DNA from 2 places in the Paenibacillus sp. J22FR83 genome. Region 2 is predicted to be linked to the other one. Evidence: a T-box and tRNA genes for the amino acid it is inferred to sense, from the RefSeq annotation. Region 2 holds a T-box; the other holds one or more tRNA genes.
The links. A T-box is a leader RNA that pairs with one kind of tRNA and senses whether it is charged. The one in region 2 lies ahead of ileS (isoleucine--tRNA ligase), so its partner is inferred to be a tRNA-Ile.
Positions count from the first base shown of each region.

Region 1: it has a tRNA-Ile gene. The T-box ahead of ileS (isoleucine--tRNA ligase) is inferred to sense a tRNA for this amino acid. The anticodon was not compared.

Region 1 is NZ_JCAUAM010000011.1:96,273-107,011, forward strand. Features, by position in the region: gene AC58PV_RS20320 (sensor histidine kinase) at 1-997, opposite strand, end outside; gene AC58PV_RS20325 (ABC transporter permease) at 1,010-1,762, opposite strand; gene AC58PV_RS20330 (ABC transporter ATP-binding protein) at 1,749-2,474, opposite strand; gene AC58PV_RS20335 (hypothetical protein) at 2,535-3,788, opposite strand; gene AC58PV_RS20340 (DUF7010 family protein) at 3,947-4,558, shown strand; tRNA gene AC58PV_RS20345 (tRNA-Ile) at 4,691-4,764, opposite strand; tRNA gene AC58PV_RS20350 (tRNA-Met) at 4,775-4,851, opposite strand; gene AC58PV_RS20355 (hypothetical protein) at 4,941-5,105, opposite strand; gene AC58PV_RS20360 (dipeptidase) at 5,331-6,731, shown strand; gene AC58PV_RS20365 (GNAT family N-acetyltransferase) at 6,762-7,265, shown strand; gene AC58PV_RS20370 (RidA family protein) at 7,655-8,053, opposite strand; gene dapA (4-hydroxy-tetrahydrodipicolinate synthase) at 8,076-8,951, opposite strand; gene AC58PV_RS20380 (LysR family transcriptional regulator) at 9,073-9,954, shown strand; gene pyrE (orotate phosphoribosyltransferase) at 10,147-10,739, opposite strand, start outside.
Region 2 is NZ_JCAUAM010000013.1:241,647-252,385, reverse strand. Features, by position in the region: gene AC58PV_RS23910 (sensor histidine kinase) at 1-970, shown strand, start outside; gene AC58PV_RS23905 (rod shape-determining protein) at 1,020-2,069, opposite strand; gene AC58PV_RS23900 (Nif3-like dinuclear metal center hexameric protein) at 2,307-3,101, shown strand; gene AC58PV_RS23895 (GrpB family protein) at 3,169-3,393, shown strand; gene AC58PV_RS23890 (GrpB family protein) at 3,350-3,520, shown strand; gene AC58PV_RS23885 (hypothetical protein) at 3,568-3,834, shown strand; gene AC58PV_RS23880 (D-2-hydroxyacid dehydrogenase family protein) at 3,858-4,817, shown strand; gene AC58PV_RS23875 (helix-turn-helix transcriptional regulator) at 5,231-6,100, opposite strand; gene AC58PV_RS23870 (glycoside hydrolase family 130 protein) at 6,209-7,210, shown strand; T-box leader at 7,266-7,523, shown strand; gene ileS (isoleucine--tRNA ligase) at 7,606-10,704, shown strand.

The DNA of each region.
Region 1 (10,739 bases), on a different contig from region 2:
AATAACTAGCTAAATCAGTCTTCTCAAAATGGAAAGGAAGCTGATTCAAATCAAGTTTGGAATAGAGAAGTAGATCATCAATCATCGCATTGACCAAAATCGCTTTGGAACGAGCTGTTTCCAGATATTCCTCCATCTTCTCAGGTGTTTTGGCAACTCCATCAATAATCCCTTCAATATAGCCCTTAATGGACGTCACCGGTGTCTTTAAGTCATGAGAAATGCTTGAGACAAGAAACTTTCGATTATCATCATACTTCTGCTGTAAATAAACAGATTCCTTGAGCTTGATTCGCATCAACTCCAAGGTTATCCCAAGTTCCCGAATCTCCCCTTCGCCATCTTCAGAAATTTCCCCGCTTAAATCACCTTCCCGAATTTTGATCGCAGCATCCGTTAATCGGGAGATCGGAATAATGATTCTGCGGGAGAATTTATAGGAGATCCAACCATTCATCAACAAAAAAACGACAGTGAAAAAACAAATTGTAAAAATGCCCAGCATCCAATATACCTTCGTATTTACCTTGATTGGCGCAAGCAGCAGCAGAATACCCGGATCGCCAGATGGAAGTTCGAAATCTGCTCGGTTAAACAGATACGTTTGGCCATCAAGCTCGATCTCATTGCGATTAGACTCACTAGACAGCATCAAACTTTTCTCAATATCGATTGGATTAAAATGGCGCGTAGCGAACTTAACCTCTCTACCCACAATAAGGATCGCACTGGCATTCAAAACGTTCACGCGATCAGCAAGCTCTTGTTGATACTTCGTATCCAAAAGTCCCTCAAAGCCCAGGGTAAGCGCTTCTTTACGTATTTCACTGATGGCTGCACGAACCTCAAACGCTCGTTGAAACTGCTCGATACCCGCTTCGCGGCCCAAAACTTTCGTATACATGGCAATAAAAATAATGACCGCCAAGATCGTCAACCCAATGGAAAGCAGTACAGCCAGCGTATTCATCGTGAAAAAACGTTTCGTTAAGTGCATGTAGAGTCCTTTCTATATGTCCTTTCTATCGAACAAATAATAGCCCATCGTAAATAACATGATACCACAACCAGACATAATTAAAATCTGCCGGCTAATTTTGAAGAAGTTGATGGATTCCGATATCCAAAGGGTATACCAATCAAACATCGAGGTGATAAAAAAGCTCGAATAGGATGAAAATACAATACCTAGGAAATTAAATCCAATAAACACAAGAATGGCGAGGAAGAACACAGCTAGACCACCCTGAATGAGATTGGCTAGCAGCACAACGATAAGTGCAAACACAAATACAGGGAAGAAAGTTAAACCATACGATACAAACACCTTTACGATTCCAATGAGACTGGCAGACGAAGGATTGAATATAAACCCAGCTAGCAAGGATAGAATCATGATAAACAACAGTTTACCCGCGATAAATAACGCTAAATTCAAAACTTTAGCCGTAAACACGCCAAATCTGGAAACCGGTCTCAACAGCGTTATTTTCATCGTATTCGACGAAGACTCCCCATTAAACATATCAATGGCTACGAATATTGCAAATAACGGTAATAAGGTATAGGCAATGAACGTCAGTACGGCGATAGGAAATTCAACGCTGCCAACAACTCTCAGTCCAAGGCCATGCTTAATCGTTGTGACGGCAATTTGGCCAATCACGACGGCAAGAATGGATAATATTGCGGCTGCCATAATTTTTTTCTTTTTACGCAGCTTCACTGTTTCATTAATAAATGCAGCTTTAAACCCTACCATTCCTGTCCACCTCACTAACAAAATAATTCTCAAGCGATGAATAGAAAGATAGAATATTTTGGGTATATTCAACGTTCACCAACTTGCCTCCATAAATAATGCCAATCCTCGAACACGTCAATTCTACATCGTGAATTAAGTGGCTGGATATGAAGAACGTAGTGCCTTCCTGGGAAAGCTGTTTGATCAACTTCCTCATCTCCAGCATCCCTTCTACATCCAGACCGTTTAGAGGCTCGTCCAAAATTAACAACTTGGGTTTCGAAAGAATCGCCGCTGCTATCCCCAGTCTTTGTTTCATCCCAAGTGAAAATTTTTGTGACTTCTCATTTTTATATTTCAGCATCCCCGTGATTTCTAGACATTCATCAATTCGACGCTGATCGATTTCCGGATAAAATCTTGCAAACAGTCTCAAGTTCTCATTTGCCGTCAAATAGGGATAGGATTCTGCTGTTTCAATAATACAACCGACATGTTTCATTGCGTTCACATAGTCTTCTGCTACACTCGCTCCGAAAATCTTCACATCGCCTCGATCTGGCTTTATGAGTCCTGTAATCATCTTCATGGCCGTCGTTTTCCCTGCACCATTGGGTCCGAGAAATCCGAAAATATCCCCTTGATCGACGTCTAAGTTCAAATCGCTGATCCCTCTGCCATTTGTATATGACTTGGTTAAGTCTTTTATTTCAATCGCCTTGACCGTCAATTCATCATCTCCCTAAAAAATCTCAGGAAGCCGCTATTCGCCGCCTCCTGAGCATCATGTCTATTCAAATACGCGGATAAATTCGCCATCATAGAAAGGCTTCATGGTGTTGCTTTGTTTGTAAGCATTTTTATCACTAACTTCAAGATTCATATCCACATAAATTTTACCTGCCATATTCGGATGAATCATGCCCTGCTTCTTTTCACCCTTCGAATCTGTGTAAGTAAACATAGGAGTTGTCGACATATTGTATTCGAAACTAAACGCATCCTTGTTTGGATATTCGCTCTCATAACCAGCATTCACGGATTCAGCATACGTTCCAGCTACTTTGTCGCCATCTACACTTGTAATTGAAACTGTTCGCTCACCGATTTTCACAAACTTACCATCTTTGTCCATAATAATATCGTTTTTATACGTTCCCACATATTTAGAGCTGAATCCACTATTACGACTAACCTTTTCAACCTTGACTGTTGTTAGATCAGGTTTTGTAATCTTCGTACTGCCAATTTCAGACAGTTTAAAAATTACATTCAGGTTCAAATCATGCTGAACCCCATTTTTATCCTTACCTGATAGCGTGACTTCACCCATCAAATTTTCTAAATAACCTGATTTATTCTCATTCGCCGTTCCTACTACCTTTTTCACGAAAATATCGCTCTCTATCTCTGGTAAATCTCTTTCACTATCTAACATCTGCTTAATCCCGAAGGAGGAGACTGCGTTCACGAGGGCTGGCACTTGTGTCTCGGACAAACTTCCCGAATATACTTTACCCCCATCCGTTCCTTCCTCAACTTGTACATTATCTTTCAATGACCCCACTACAGCATCAACAATTTTCTCAACTTCTGATGCTCCCTTTTCTTTAAAAGGATTCCTAAAATCAGCTGGTCCTTTACGGTCTGGGTTCATGTCTGTCGAATTTTCAAATACATAATATGTATTGTCCGATTCATTCTTGTCAATGGTTTGCTTTTTATCCACATACGTATATCTAGTGGTCGTTTCACCTTTGGCGTTCTTCGTTACCTCGTTGTTCTCTTTCACTTGGTTCACTGTATCCATTTTCTGAAAATTGGACGATTGAAGTAAAATTTGATCATTATTTTTCAATGTATACATCGTCTCGATCGAATAGTTGCTAAGGCCGCTTTCCATCACGGATGCGGTATTTTTCACCGAACCCTTCAACCGGTCATACCCAGATCCTAACAGCGCATCAGCGAATGCCGTAGATACGAATAAACAAGCTCCAACCGAAAAAGAAAGGACTGTAATTGATTTTTTACTAAGTTTCATTTCTCTTCTCCTTTTTTCTATCAATTTGCGGGAAACGTTTCCTTACTAGTTATTTTAGTATACGCTTATTGAATCCATCTAAATGGATTATTAACAAAGTATTAACTCTTTCCATGACGATGTAGAAACTAAGTTGAATGATAGGAGTCTGATGCATATTGCGTGAAAATGTAAAATTATCTAAATCAGCTGTCCTGGGGGCAGCAAATGGCGTCATGTTCATGACTTTCTTCGGTGCGCTATGGTCGTCCATTGGCATTGTTGGTTCACATCAACTTGTTCCTCTCTGGCCACTTGTTCTTGCAATTATCGTGACTGTCATCTTATTGTTCGGAGCCATTTCACTTTTTCTTACAGCTCGCAGCATAAATCTTACCGTTACACCTAAGGAAAGGGAAGATACGCGACAAATCAATCGAAAATTTGGCTTGATATTTGGGTTGGAAGGTCTTGCGATTTTTATTGCCAGCATCATTTGTAATAAACTCGATTATTTTGAAGTCTTTTTCCCTGTGATGGCGATGATTGTTGGCATTCATTTCTTTCCTTTGGCATCTTTGTTTCGAGAAAAATTTTATTATGGTACGGGGATTGTACTGTGTATATTAGGTATCATTTCATTATTCTTACCAATGAACATTACGTTCGGTGATGGTGATGTACCTGTCGTTCTCATGTCTACGTTTATTGGTTTTGGCTCAGCGTTGACGTTATGGGTGACGGGTTTGAGAATCTGGATGACGATGCTAAAAAAACTAAAGCTTCAATGATTCGTGTCGTGTGCACAAGCGTGCATAAACAAAAACAAGCCTCTCCTTCCACCAACATGAAGTTGAGAACGAGGGGCTTGGTTAGTCTTTAAAATAAATAAAAACCCTTATCTATCAAGGGTTTCCGTGCTATGGGCCCAGAGGGACTCGAACCCCCGACCAATCGGTTATGAGCCGACCGCTCTAACCAACTGAGCTATAGGCCCTAATGAAATTTGGTTGCGGGGGCAGGATTTGAACCTGCGGCCTTCGGGTTATGAGCCCGACGAGCTACCGAGCTGCTCCACCCCGCGTCATGTGTACCGATCAACAGCGACAAAAATAAATATACACTAACGGCGATGGCTTAGTCAAGCGTTAATTTTATGCATAATCATTTCGTTTACGTATTGTATCTGACACCAAAGCGACCTTTCTTCGACTTGTAAACCTCCACTTCCTGCGGGCACTCATAGCCATAAATCCACCAATCTTCTTCCATACGTTTTGCCAAAACGCCTGCTTGAAACTTCGAATCATATAATTTCGCCCAATAGATCCAGTTCATAGTTATCACTCCATTGTATTCAGTTCATTACTTGTAGCTTATCCATAATAAGGTTCTCTTATTAGCAGGCTGTCTTCACCTATGATTGAAAATGAAAAAAACGATATAATTGACCATATGATAATTAAATTGTGACGGTTTACACGGATAGCAGGATTTCACCTGTTTTTGGGGAAGTTAAGTGATGTAGACTATTTTGGCAACAGAAAAGAGGAGAACACGCACATGATCGAAACAATCAAAAGCTACCTACATACGCATAGGGATGAACACATAGAGGAACTCATGGCATTTCTGCGGATTCCAAGCATAAGCGCAGTTGCCCAGCACCAACCAGATATGCTGAAATGCGCGGAGTGGACAGCTCAATCCCTACAAAAGGCCGGTCTCGAAAACATTGAGATCATGCCTACGAAAGGTCACCCCGTTGTGTATGCGGATTGGTTGCACGCGCCTGACAAACCAACGGTATTGATCTATGGTCATTATGATGTTCAGCCTGCTGAGCCTTTAGAGTTGTGGGAAACACCTCCTTTTGAACCTGTAATCCGAGATAATAAGCTGTTCGGCCGCGGCAGCACAGATGACAAAGGCCAATTGCTGCTTTATGTGAAGGTTGTTGAAGCCTTTCTTCAAACACATGGTTCACTTCCGGTTAACGTGAAATTCTGCATTGAAGGTGAAGAAGAAATTGCAAGTAAGCATCTTCCTTCCTTTGTTGAAGAACATGCTGCCAAATTGCAGGCTGATTCCATCGTACTATCCGACACGCAAATGCACGGCCCAGGTAAACCCGCACTTATGTATGGACTTCGCGGCTTAGCTGGTTTCGAAATTACGATCGACGGTGCGAATAGCGATCTGCATTCGGGTCTTTTCGGCGGCGCGGTACAGAACCCTATTCACGCAATGAGCAAGCTTCTTAGCTCGTTCCATGACGAGCAAGGACGTGTAGCTGTGCAAGGGTTCTATGACCGTGTGATCGAACTTTCGGACAAAGAGCGCGAATCGTTCAAGCAAGTAGAACCTGACGAAAGCAAGGTTCGTACGAATTTGAACGTCACAGAGCTGTATGGGGAGCACGGCTTCTCCTTTTACGAGCAAACAACATCCCGACCTACGCTTGAAATCACTTCGGTTAGTGGCGGCTTCCAAGGTGAAGGGATTAAACCTATCATTCCGAATCGAGCCACAGCTAAGATTGCATGTCGCCTAGTCGCTGCGCAGGTTCCTGAAGAAATCATGGATCTGGTCGAAGCGCATATTCAGGCACAGTCTCTTCCAGGTGTGTCCGTAACCTTAGATCGCCAATTGCGAGGTAATCCATTCATTACACCGATAGATGAGCCCGTTATGGTAGCAGCGGCAGAAGCCTATGAAGCAACTTTCGGTGAGTGGCCAGTTTACACACGTAGCGGGGGCTCAATTCCGATTGTCGAGGTGTTAGGACGCGTCTTGGACGCACCTGTCGTACTCATGGGCTTTGGTTTACCAGGAGAGAATCTTCATGCGCCGAATGAACATTTCCATTTAATGAACTGGGACAATGGAACAGAGACGATTAGTCGTTACTGGATGAAGTTAGCTGAACTGAGTGCAACGTCTACAGAATCTAACAATGCTTAATTTAGAGCTACAATTAAAGGAGTAACTTCAATGGGGAATCAATTACACGTGCGAGATGCACGAATAGAAGATTTAGCAGAAATCGTGCGTATCTACAATTCCACAATTGCAGGACGTATGGTTACTGCCGATACTGAGCCCGTCACAACCGCTTCACGTGAGCACTGGTTTCACGAACACTCTGCTGATTTCCGTCCGCTTTGGGTGCTTGATAATGGGAACGGCATCTGTGGCTGGCTGAGTTTTCAGTCGTTCTATGGACGTCCCGCTTATAACGCTACGGCGGAAGTCAGTATTTATGTGGATGAAGCCTATCGAGGCCAAGGGATCGGCCGATATTTGATGGAACAAGCACTGGAAGCTAGTCCTAAGCTAGGGCTCAAGTCGCTGTTAGGGTTTATTTTTGGGCATAACGAGCCGAGCCTACAGCTTTTCCGCAAATTCGGGTTCACCGATTGGGCGCACTTACCTGGCGTAGCTGAGCTGGATGGCGTTGAGCGGGATCTGATCATTTTGGGCAAACGTGTTGGTTAGTCCCCACTCGCATCATGAATAAGCGCTACACCTCCCTACTCGCCGAGATCATAATCGGGATGTAGGTGAGGTATAGCGCTTTTTTGTGTTCGTCATGTGGGTAACACCGCGTACGAACGCGACCCTTTTCTCATTTAGATGGAAAAAATACAGGTAAATCAGTCGATTTTATATTAATTATAGAAATAAATGGATTTCCTACAGCTAATCTTGACGAAAACGAGGATTATGATCGAACGAGCTGAAATTAGCTGCATATTTTCCATCTATTTCATAAAAAAGGTTAAAATTCGTTAAAATAGATGGATAAAATCCATCTATCCGCTAAAGTCTTGCTAAACTAGATTACTCAAACCCATACTCACTACTTTTCACATTGCTGAACCTACTCATCCCAACTCATCCATCGCCACAATTGCCTCTACCTCTATCTCAATCAGTAATCGCGGGTCAATCAGCGCCTTCACTTCAACCATCGTAGCAACGGGCTGCACATCACCGAAATACTCCCCATGCGCCTTGCCGAACGCTTCCCATAACGAGATATCGGTCACGAACATCCGGGTTCGCACCACGTCAGATCGCTGTGCACCAAGCTCTTGGAGCGCCTGTTCAATCGTCTGAAGGATGAATCGAGCTTGTTCATAGGCATTGCCTACGCCAACAACCTCTCCGTCTTTCATCGCTGTGGTCCCGGCTACCTCAATTCGGTCACCGACACGGATGGCTCGACAGTACCCGACTACAGGCTCCCAAGGTGAGCCCGTAAACACTCTCGTTCGATTCATTACACAATCGCTCCTTCCTTTTTTACAGATACGCTGCTAATTTATCTTGTAATCCCGCTGTCACCGGCAATAATGGCAATCGTAATGTCCCGGAATCAATGACACCTTGCTGGTGAAGCAGCCATTTGATCGGAGCGGGATTCGGTTCTTGGAATAGGAGTCGGATGAGTGGAAGCAACGCCTCGAACTCTTGTCGGCTTTCCTCATGGGCTCCATTACCAAAACTGCGAATAAAAGAAACAAATCTCTCCGTCTCTACATTCGCTGAAGCGCTCATAACCCCTTTGGCACCTGCCTGCAGAGCTGCATACAGCAAGGTGTCCTCACCACACAAAACAGGTTTAGAACCCAGTCTACTTAATTCTGTGACTAATCCAATATTAGGCGTGCTGTCCTTCATCCCGATAACTCCATTGAGATCAAGGATGCTCCTAACCGTATCCACCTCAAGTGTTACCCCTGTACGATGTGGCACATCATACAGAATCACCGGTACGCCAACTCCTGCTACTTGGCGAAAATGTTCAATAATTCCCTGCTGGCTAGGCCGATTGTAATAGGGTACAACAACGAGAACTGCTTCTGCTCCAAGTTTGCCCGCTTCTTCTACTTTCCTAACCGTTGAACGTGTATCGTTCGTGCCGGCTCCTACAATTAAAGGTACCTCAACATGAGCAGCGTCGCGTGCAGCTTGAGCTGTCGCGAACAACACCCCAAGCTCGTCTTTCGTAATCGTTGGTGATTCTCCCGTTGTCCCATTTACAACTAATCCATCTATTTCATCTTGAAACAAATTGTAAGCTTGATTATAGAAAGATGCAGCATCCACTTCATACTCTTCATCAAATGGTGTAACGATGGGTACAAATAACCCCTGTAGGTCTTGTTCTTTTAACAAAATAACCAACTCCCTGCCTCGTTTGTTTGTACATTCACTTTAGCATGGAACTCTTCATCACAGTTAGCTATAATAAATGATAGAACTCATCAAAAATATTGATAACAAAGCGAGGTTATACATGGATCTTACGTATTTCCGCACCTTTCGGGAGGTTGCCCGTAGGAAAAGCTTCACTCGTGCTGCCGAGGAATTAGGCTATGCCCAATCGAGCATTACGATGCAAATTCAAAAGTTGGAACGTGAATACGGTGCTCCTTTATTTGAAAGGTACGGCCGAACGCTACGCCTGACTCCACCTGGTGAAAGCTTGTTAGTGATCGCGCAACAATTGCTTGAGCTCTATGACCAATCCAAGGAAATGATCGCCAATCAAGTTAGTGGAACATTGACCATTGGGACCATTAACTCTTTAGCCGCCTATTATTTGCCTCCCTATTTACATAAGCTCAAACAGCTGTATCCAGGTTTAAGTATTCAACTCTTTCCTGACAGCGAAGCTTCCATAATCACCAAAGTCAAAGAAGGAGATTATGATATCGGCCTATTATTAGATCAATATCCAGCAGATCCCTCTCTCGCTTGTACAAGTGTACGTGAAGAACAACTCGTCTTCGTTGCACCCTTAGATCACCCTTTAACGCAGCAAAAAGATATTCAACTTGCTGATCTGGGGAGTACAGAATTTATTGTCACGGAAGAAGGATGTATCTATCGCGGCAAATTTGAAAGATTGCTGAAAGACAATGCCGTCGCCTTGCAAATTGGATTCGAGCTCGGCAACGTCGAAGCCATCAAACAATGTGTGATGAGCGGCCTAGGCATCGCCTTGTTGCCTCGAATCACAGTCGCGAGTGAGCTGGCCACCGGCAAGCTTGTACAGCTTCCTTTTACGCATAACCAATTAACAATGGACTTACAACTCGTGCTGCATCCCAAAAAGTGGATGTCCCAACCCTTGGAAACGTTCATTCAATTCGTAACGAAACAACCCCGAGAATGAAAAAAGAAGCTCACCTTTGCGAAAAGGTAGAGCTTCTTCTACGTATTAGCTATTTTCAAGATCTGCACCCCGATAAGGCGCCGATTGTACGGTAACCTGCATGGTTTCGCAAAATCTTGCCGTCGTTACAAGACCACTTTAGTATAGAGGAATCCTACACCATTCGTCAAATCTCGTCACAACAGCGATTAATTATACACCGTAAGCAGATGGATTTACTCTCCATGAACGCAAGAGTTCCATATCTTCGGACTGGATCTTGCCTTTTTCCAAAGCGACTTCAAGCAGAGTTGAATAGTTAGAAAGCGTATGAAGAGGCATCTCAGCCGCCGCGAACGCATCCGTTGCTTTATCCAGTTGATAGGAGAAAATCGCCAGAACACCAAGCGCTTCAGCTCCTGCATCTTTGACCGCAACCGCTGCTTTCAACGAGCTGCCTCCAGTGGAAATCAAGTCTTCAATCACGATGACTTTTTGTCCTGGTTTCACGGAACCTTCAATCAAGTTCTCTTTGCCATGTCCCTTTGCTTTGTCACGAATGTAGATCATCGGAAGGCCAAGCTTCTGAGCTACCCAAGCCGCATGAGGAATGCCAGCCGTAGCTGTTCCCGCTACAACTTCAGTCTCAGGGAATTTTTCCTTGATCAACTGGGCGAAACCATCGGAAATGGCCTCACGGATCGCAGGGTGCGACATCGTCAAACGATTATCACAATAAATCGGAGATTTCAGTCCTGATGTCCATGTAAAAGGTTGTTGTGGACGAAGCGCCACCGCTTCAATCT
Region 2 (10,739 bases):
GTATCCGATCTATGGTGCCTGGGGGAGTTTATTTGTTAACCACATTAAATTATTAGTCGTGAGTATTTTGTTGACGTTAGTTGCGAGTCGAAAAGTTGCAGATAAATATGTGCGAAATTTCCTTACCTTATTTAGTCTCACGTTCCTTTTAACGTATATGATCGGTGTCTTGAATCTGCAGGCAGGTACGTTTATCTACTCAAGTCAAATTGCCGTCATGATGTTTTCTATCATTATTTTCTTTATCTTTGTTCAAATGAGTACAAGAATGATTAGAGACACTTCTCAAATTTTGAAGAGGAAAGAGAAAGAAGAGCAAATTGAAATATCGACTTCTGGACTCATTCATGAAATTAATAATCCACTTACAGTGGTAAAAGGATATTCCGACCTCTTATCCCGATATGATCAATTGGATGGCAGTGCCAAATTCATGGTCAGCCATATTGGGATTGCTGGTGACCATATGAACAGTATCCTTACGAACTATAATCATTTTATTAAAAGTGGTAAAATTCAAACGGAACCCGTTGACATTCTGGAGGTTCTTCAGGAATCGATCGCATTGACTTCCATTCAAGCGAAAGAGAAGGATGTATGCATTGAATTCAGCCAACATAAAAATATTATCGTCTCGATAGATCGAGATAAAGTAAGACAGGTATTTATTAACCTGATTAATAATAGTGTGGATGCCATGGAGCATTCAGCTCGAAAAGTGCTTAAGATTGATTATTACACGAAAAATAATGAGATTCATATCCTAATAACAGATACCGGCTCTGGTATTCATCAAGACGAGTGGGATCGCATTTTCACACCATTTCATACAACCAAGAAAACAGGAATGGGTTTAGGCTTATCGATCTCGCAACGCATTATTAACTCCCATGGCGGATATATTGAAATTGTAAATAGTTCTGAAGAAGGGACAGAACTGAGGATAATCATGCCTCTCTGGTCCGAATAGATACAAAAAGCTTAGTCCGAGACACTCGTCTCACAGACTAAGCTTTTTATTATTGACTAACGGCAATTTGCTCATCGGTCGAAGTATCCTGCATGAGAGGTCTGCTCTTCGTTCTGTAGACGCCAAGCATTAATCCTGCGCCTAGTGCTGTGCATTCGAGAGGGTGTTCGGCAATATGCACCGAAACTCCCGTTTCAGCACGAATACGTTCATCAATTCCTTCCAATAACGCACCGCCTCCACAAAGCAATATGCCTTGTTCCATGACATCCCCTGCAAGCTCCGGCGGACACAGTTCTAACGTAGCTCTAATCGCATCAATCAAAGCATCCAAAAATTCATTAACCACAGCGTATATTTCACTGGATACCAAACGGATGGAACGAGGTAAACCGTGAACCAAATCACGACCACGGATCTCGATCGAACGTTCTTCCGCGGAAAGGACGGCCGTTCCGATTTGCATTTTAATCTGCTCTGCGGTACGTTCACCAATTTCCATGTTATATTGACGTTTCACATAATCCATAATATCTCGGTCGATCGAAAGGCCACCTTGGTTAATCGTATGACTCGCGACAATGCCACCCAGAGATAATACGGCTACTTGACAAGTTCCGCCACCAATATCGAGAACTAAGTGACCGATGGGTTCGTCGAGCATAAGTCCAGCTCCAAGCGCAGCTGCAATGGGTTCTTCGATGGCGATCGCTTTTTTGGCTCCCCGATGAACGATGGTTTCTTCAATCGCTCGTTTCTGCACGTTCGTAATGCCACACGGCACAGTAATATAAATTTGCGAACTACGAAGAAATGAAGGTCTACCTTGAATTTTTTTTATAAAATAGTTCAGCATCTTGCTGGTTTTTTCAAAATTAGCAATGACACCATGGATTAAAGGATACGTGATATCCACATGGGCGGGAGCTCGTCCAATCATTGCTTGCGCTTCCGATCCTGCGGCTAACAATTCTCCTGTATGGTTATCGAAAGCGACAACAGAAGGTTCATTAAGCACAATGCCTTTACCCTTTTCGAAAATAACGGTGTTGGAAGTACCTAAATCAATCCCGAATAACTTATCAAACTGTTTGAACATTACTTGTTTCCTCCTTTGAGTTGTAATTAAGCCTAGTGGGGAGGTGGCATTCACGTCTGTATAGTATTCTTGTTCAATTGCAGATTTAAGGGGGCTGTTCACAAGGAAATATTTGTGAGAGCACGAATACTTAAGTAAACTCATGATACGAAATTCAATTAAACGCACAGGAATATCATGATGAATATTGCTTTTGGTTGAAAGCACTACACACTTAATTGATAAGAGGGAGTAACAATGCGCGTAAACATACAAACAGTAATCAATAGATTGATATCACCGATCGCGAAGCTCGAGCAAACTGTCGATACCCTGAAGTTTGGCCATCCTGACACGGAAGTGACCGGTATTGTGATCGCTTTTATGCCGACGCAATCTGTCATTGAGCAAGCGATTGAGCGAGGAGCTAATCTAATTATTGCTCATGAAGGTCCCTTTTTTTCGCATCATGATGATACGGTATTACGGAAAGATGATCCTGTTTATGAAGAAAAGCGTCGACTCTTGGAATCATCGGGTATCGCGTTATTCCGTTTCCACGATTATTTGCATCGCTATACGCCAGATGGTGTCATGGAAGGTTTGCTTCAGAAACTCGATTGGATGCCTTACGTTCAGAAGCATCAGCCTGCCTACTCCATCTTGCAAATTCCAACGGCAACTTTGAGTCATATCGCAGAGCATGTGAAGAGGCGGCTTGGTATTACATTTGTAAGATCACATGGTGATCGTGAGCTGTCATGCTCGAAAATTGGTTTGCTTGCAGGTTATCGTGGCGGTGGTCAGAATGCCATTCCGTTATTCGAAATAGAGGAATTGGATCTAGTTATGTATGGAGAAGGACCTGAATGGGAAACGCCTGAGTATGTAAGGGATGCAGTCTATCAGGGAAGACATAAGGCATTGATCGTGCTTGGTCATGCGGAGAGTGAAGAGCCTGGTATGGAATTGCTGGCAAATAAACTTACAAGCATGTACCCCGAGGTTCCTATTCACTACGTGAAAGAAAGTCCGATTTTCAATATTTTGTAAGTTATGAAGTATCAGGAGTCGAATAGCCCATATGAGAGGGGTTATCACTTCCCTAGGAGGATACAATTTGGCACAGGAAGTTGTCATCGAACCTTATCATTCGGAATGGGTCCAAGAATTTGAGCATGAACAAATAAGGATATCGCAAGTTTTATCAAGCAATGCCATTCAAATCGAGCATATCTGCAGCACCTCAATCGTTGGGATGCCATCCAAGCCGATTCTAGATATTGCTGTAAGTGTGACTGGTGAATATCCTTCGTTTCCGGAATTACCTGAGAAGTCATCCTGAGAAGGCAGAACAATATGCCCGGCTCAAAATTCAACTTGCTCACTTATACGTTGAAGATAGGGCGACGTATACGCAAATGAAAGCACCTTTCATTCAATCTATCATCGAATTAGCCCGAAATGAGTAGAGGCACAGACTGTTAATGATCACACCTGACTGAGGAGTTGATTTCAAATGCCTGTTTACAATGCAGCTTGTGATGTAAATCATCCCCAACAAGGGCTACTATCCGAGATCCTTACTGGACATTTGGAAGGGCCGTGGGAACAACTTCCTCCTCTTGTGAGAGATGACAGTGGCCACGGCATGATGTTCCAGTCTTCCGGAGGTACATGGGTGCTAATCCTTCACCAACCTTTTCGAATGCCTGAATCGAGATGCAAAATGTTCCAAATGGAAGACACAGGCGATAGCTTCAAAGTGGTTCGCCAAATCGAATAAATAGGACTGAAGGAGATGCTTATATGATGAAATTACGCTGTGCCATACTAGATGATTACCAGCAAGTAGCCTTGACTTCTGCAGATTGGTCGCAGTTGCTAGATCAGGTGGAGGTTACACGTATTGATCGGCATATCGACAACGTTGATGAACTGGTCGAGCATATTGCAGACTGTGAAATTGTCGTTATTATGCGAGAAAGGACGCCGTTCCGCGAGGCCTTACTCGCAAGGCTTCCGAAGCTGAAATTGCTCGTTACGACGGGCATGCGCAATGCCTCTGTAGATATGACAGTCGCTGCGGCGCAAGGCATTATCGTATGCGGCACGGGAGGGGCTGGCAATGCAACAGCGGAGCTAACGTGGGCGCTGTTACTAGGTCTTGCCCGCAACATTGTCACGGAACACAATGCGATTCGTCATGGACAATGGCAGAGCACGGTTGGCGCGGATTTGTACGGGAAGACGCTTGGCGTCATCGGGCTTGGTAATTTGGGTTCGAAGATTGCCAAATTCGGCCATGCGTTTGGCATGGATGTCATGGCATGGAGCCAGAATTTAACGCAAGAGCGGGCTGACGAAGTTGGCGTGCGACTTGCTGCTTCCAAAGAAGAACTGATGGCGAATAGTGATTTTGTGTCGATTCATCTTGTTTTAAGTGATCGAACACGCGGATTGATTGGTGCTGAGGACTTGAAGCGAATGCGGTCTTCGGCTTATTTAATCAATACATCTCGAGCACCGATCGTAGATCAAGCTGCACTTGCGGAAGCATTACAGAACGAATGGATCGCCGGAGCAGCGGTGGATGTGTTCGAAGTGGAACCTTTGCCCAAGGATGATAAGTTCCGGTCACTTCCGAATCTCCTCACGACACCTCATATAGGCTATGTAGCGAAAGCGAATTATGAAGCATTTTACAAGCAAGTGGTTGAAGATATTGAAGCTTATTTAGCCGGGTCGCCAATTCGTAAACTGAATTAGTTAATCACGTTAACTATTGAACGGGGGAATTTGTCGGTAAGACTACGATCGAACGAGTAGGTAGGCAAGTGGATTATGTGGAGGGTTTACAGGGCTTAGTTGTAGAACCGAATGGAATGCAATGCACACAAGTTAACTGGAAAATATACATCTATTTCCGCATAATCTGCTCGAAAACTCTAATTAACTGTAAAACATGTAGGTAAAAACTGCCGTTACTCCTCAAATTGAGTGAAATGGTTGAAATTAGCTACATATTTTCCATCTATTCTTAATTTAGCTAGGATATCCAAGGGAATAACTGCAGAAAATCCATCTATTCATGAGTGGCACAAGAGATATACGAAACGCAACCGTTGGCGTGCAAAATCCCCGATGGAGCATAAGCTCTGTCGGGGATTCTTCGATTGGCTTCACTTCAACTGCCCCATAGAAGCTCTATACTGCGTTGGTGAAATCTCCACAAGCTTCAAGAAATTACGACTAAAGCTGGCGAACGATTCGTAACCGACTTCAAACGCGATATCCGTTACCTTCATTTCGGTGGTTGCTAACAGACTACAAGCGTGCCGAATTCGAGTCTCTTGAAGCAGGGTCACGAATGTCACGCCGAGATGCTGCGATAAGATTTGCGTCACTCGTGATGGATGACAATGGAAATGAGCGCCGATCAGTTCCAACGTGAGCGGGTCGCGATAGTGAGTATGAATGTAGCGTAGGATCGCCCATGGCAAAGCGGTTTTGGAAGGCAATTCAGATCCATTCGGTTTCGACTGTACGACGACGTTACTGGAAGTAAGTCGGTGTAGAAACGCAAGTATGCGTTGGAGCTCGCCTTTTAAGAGAAGGGGCTGCCAAATATCAGTGGATTGCTCATATTCATGGAGCATACCTTGCAGTTTCTGTCGTAAAATTTCAGCTTGTTCAGCATTAAGGTCATAGTGCGTTTGGAATGAAGTATGATCCGATAACAGCAATCGCTCCGCGGGATCCCCCAGCAACTCTAAACCAAACATACAGTTGAACAGAATAAGCGGGCTTCCCGGGCTCGCAGTGATTTCGTGCACTTGATAGGGAAGAAGTAAAGTAAAGGTCCCAGGTTGCATGGGATGTACGTGGCCATTCACGGTTTCATATCCATTGCCCGCAACGACTAGAGAGAATTCCAAGAAATCATGACGATGGCTGGGAAAGTGCTGGTCAACACGATTAATGGACAAATGAAAGGGGAATGCCCCGATATTAGGATAGTCCGATAATTGCTTATTCATCGGAAATGTCATGAGAATCACAGCCTATTCAAGAAATGAGAGGTTTGTTCAAGGAATGATAGGAAACCTGCGCACACCTATTGTAACCTATGGATAGACAAGATTGAAGGAGGAACTCTCATGACATTAACTATTGGTTCATTAAAATCAAGTTCTGTTATTACAAGGCATCCTGCTAACCCGATCCTTACGGCAGATTCCGTACCTTATCCTACAGCGCTTACATTCAATGCAGGCGTTACCAAGTTCCAAGGTCAATATATCATGGTGTTCCGGAATGATCATGGCTCTATCCAAGATCAAACGATCGAACCTTCGCATACTACTGATCTAGGTCTTGCTTACAGCAAAGACGGCATTCATTGGGATGTAAAGTCGAAACCATGTTGGAAGCTATATGACGAGGAAATTACACGCGTGTATGATCCACGACTAACGGTGATGGATGGGCGAGTTTATATGTGTTTTGCCGTCGATACGCGTCACGGAGTTCGGGGTGGGATTGCCGTAACGGATGATTTTGAATCCTTTGACATTTTGTCCATGTCAGCACCAGATAACCGAAATATGGTTCTGTTTCCTGAGAAAATTAACGGCAATTATGTACGTCTAGAGCGTCCTTTCCCGGTTTACAGCCGTAGCAAAGATCAATTCGACATCTGGCTTTCACAGTCGCCTGATCTCAAATATTGGGGAGACACGGATCTTGTCCTAGGCGTTGAGCATGTGCCTTATGCGAATGACAAAATTGGTCCAGCGGCGCCGCCGATTCGTACGTCCAAAGGGTGGTTAACAACAATCCATGCTGTTGATATCGATGCCAGCCGTGGTAAGAATGGCTGGGAGCCGACGTGGAAAAAGCGCTATACAGCCGGTATTATGCTGCTTGATTTGGATAACCCGAAGAAGGTTGTCGGCCTATATAAAGAGCCATTGCTTGCCCCTGAGGTTAGCTATGAAACAGATGGCGGCTTCCGTAATGACGTTATTTTCCCAGGCGGTATGATTCTTGAAGATGATGGTGAAGTGAAAATTTACTATGGTGCAGCGGATACCGTTGAATGTTTGGCTACTGCACATGTAGATGACTTGGTGAAATTATGTTTGGAAGGAAATAAATAACGCCTGTTGACTTTTGTCGATGAAGATGCAAGAATGTATTAACTGAATGTTCGAATTAAATTCATTGACGAGAAAGAGTATAGGGAGCCCTTGATCCACAGAGAGTTGGCGCTGAGCTGAGAGCCAATGTTCAAGACTTCGTAGAAAATCCTCTCCGAGAAGGAAAGCTGAAGTAGGTAAGTAAGCTGACCCGGGTTCCAGCCGTTACTAAGGATGCGTATGATGGTACGTAGTTAGAGGTGTCGTAGGATTATGGTAGTCACAATCCCTACGGAACTAGGGTGGTATCGCGAGATGAAATCTCGTCCCTTATGGGACGGGATTTTTTGTGTTTTTCTAAGAACTTTCTCGTCAAGGAATGGACGTACAGTGGGATGAATGAGAGGATGAAACCTATGAGAAAAGTGGATGTGAAAGAGCAAGCAAGGACGCGTGAACTCCGTGTTCTTGAACAGTGGAAACAAAATGATACATTTCGTCAATCGATTGCAAATAGGGAGGGAAGTCCCAACTTTGTTTTCTATGAAGGTCCCCCGACAGCGAATGGTGAGCCGCATATCGGACATGTGTTAGGCCGCGTGATCAAAGATTTCATCGGTCGTTACAAAACGATGGCAGGCTTCCGTGTCGTTCGCAAAGCAGGATGGGATACGCATGGACTTCCCGTAGAGCTTGGTGTTGAGAAAAAGCTTGGTATATCTGGCAAGCAGGAAATCGAATCGTATGGGGTCGCCAAATTCGTGGAGGCGTGTAAGCGCAGCGTTTTCGAATATGAGAAACAGTGGCGCGAATTGACCGAGGGGATCGCTTACTGGACGGATATGGAGAACCCCTATGTCACATTAACCAATGCGTATATCGAGAGTGTTTGGCACATTTTATCGACCATTCATGGGAAAGGACTGTTGTACAAAGGGCATCGCGTAAGCCCGTACTGTCCTGATTGTCAAACAACGCTAAGCTCCCACGAAGTAGCACAAGGGTATGAAGATGTGAAAGATTTGAGTGCCACTGTGAAATTCAGGAGTAGGCACGGGAATGAACATTTTCTTGCATGGACGACGACGCCATGGACGTTGCCTGCCAATGTCGCTTTAGCCGTCAATAAAGATCTAGATTATGTCAAAGTCAAACAGGATGGCGAAGTCTACATTGTTGCAAGCAATCTTGTGAGTAAGATCATGAAAGGAGAGTATGAGCTCCTATCTACGCATAAGGGATCCGAATTTATAGGGATGCCGTATGAGGCACCATTTGGGTATGTACAAGTGACGAAGGGACATATCGTCGTAGACGCTGATTACGTGAGTGATACCAGTGGTACGGGGATCGTCCATATTGCGCCAGCACATGGGGAAGACGATTATCGTACCGTACGTCAGCATGCATTGGATTTCGCGAACGTTGTTGATGCGAGAGGCCGTTATAGCGACCAAATTTCAGATTTTGCCGGTCGTTTTGTGAAGGATTGTGACATCGATATCGTCAAAAACTTAGCTGAACGTGGCTTGTTATTTTCTAAGGAACGATACGAGCATAGCTATCCGTTTTGTTGGCGTTGTAAATCACCGCTGCTCTATTACGCGACGGAGAGTTGGTTCATTCAAACAACAGCGATCAAAGACCAACTGATCGCAAATAACAGTAACATCACGTGGTATCCGTCTCACTTGCGAGAAGGCCGATTTGGGAAATTCTTAGAGGAGCTAGTTGATTGGAATATCAGCAGGAATCGCTATTGGGGAACGCCGCTGAATGTATGGGTATGCGAAGACTGCAACGGCGAATATGCACCTCATAGTCATAAGGATCTCCGTGATCGCGCTACTGATCCGATAGCGGAAAATTTGGAGTTGCATAAGCCGTACGTGGATCACGTGAAGCTGCGCTGCGCTTGTGGTGGTAAGATGCATAGAACCTCGGAAGTCATTGACGTCTGGTTCGATAGCGGCTCCATGCCGTTTGCCCAGTATCATCAGCCATTCGAACATGAGGAGCTGTTTCAAGAGCAGTATCCCGCGGATATGATATGCGAAGGAATTGATCAGACGCGGGGCTGGTTTTTCAGCTTGCTGGCGGTATCTACCCTTTATAATGGGCAAATCCCATATAAGTCTGTGTTATCAACGGGGCATGTACTCGATGAGAATGGGCAAAAAATGTCCAAAAGCAAAGGCAACGGAATCGATCCTTGGGAAATCATTAACGAATTTGGCACAGATGCATTCCGTTGGGCATTGTTGTCCGACAGTGCGCCATGGAGCAGCAAGAGGTTCTCTAAACAGATTGTCGCAGAGGCGAAATCCAAAGTTATCGATACGATCAACAATACACATGCCTTCTATGCGTTGTATGCACAAATCGATCAGTATGAACCAGAAGACTTTCCGCAGATAACCTCCGTGAATGTGCTAGATCGTTGGATATTGTCTAGATTAAATAGCACTTTGCAAGACGTTATCAAAGGTTTAGAAGTGAACGATTTCTTGAATCCAGCGAAGCAGATTGAAACTTTCGTAGATGAGCTTAGCAATTGGTATATCCGACGTTCGCGTGATCGCTTCTGGGGAAGTGAGTGGACGGAGGATAAAATAGCAGCCTATCAAACGTTACGTCATGTACTGCTCACGCTTGCGCAGATCATTGCTCCTTACACGCCATTCATTGCAGATGATTTATATGCCAATCTGGGTGGAGAGGGAAGTGTGCATTTGACAGATTATCCGAGCATGGTTGCATCATTGCACGATGTTTCTTTAGAGAAAGAAATGGGTACCGTGAGGCAAATCGTGGAATTGGCTCGTAATATCCGGAATGAAACGGGGATCAAAACTCGGATGCCACTCTCAACGTTATTCGTTTCGATGGATGGTGTGTCAAACATCGATGGATTTGAAGGCATCATCCAAGATGAAATCAATGTGAAGTCGATCCAATTCGTATCGAATGATGACGGCTTCGTGCGCGTTACGTTGAAATTAAACTTGAAAGCAGCTGGTAAAAAGGTTGGGAAATTGGTAGTGCCTGTGCAAACTCAGCTGAAGCAGCTGTCTGCACTAGAAGCGCAGTCCGTGATTGACAATGGCTTCCTGGATATGGAGGTTGATGGTGAAACCCTTCATATTCTGCTTGAAGAACTTCTCATTGAGAAACAAGCGAACGAAGGTTATGCTTCAGCAAGCCATAATCAAATGACTGTTGCCCTAAATACAACCTTGACAGAAGAGTTAGAACAGGAAGGGTTAGTTAGAGAGGTCATTCGTGCAATTCAGGATTATCGCAAAAAGAAGGGACTTCCGATTGAGAAACGCATCGATCTTGTTCTAGATGTAGACGCGCACGTACATGCTGCTTTAGTCCGTTTTGACCACGTATTACAAGAACATGTTGTACTGAACAGTGTTCGCTATGCAGCAGAACCCCATATGGAATCTGTTTCGTACGGTGAAAGTACGTTCAATCTCCGAATTGTAGAGTGTGAAAGCAGGAGCTGAAACGTCTTTTTCGCGGCAAGTAAGTCACATTTCCA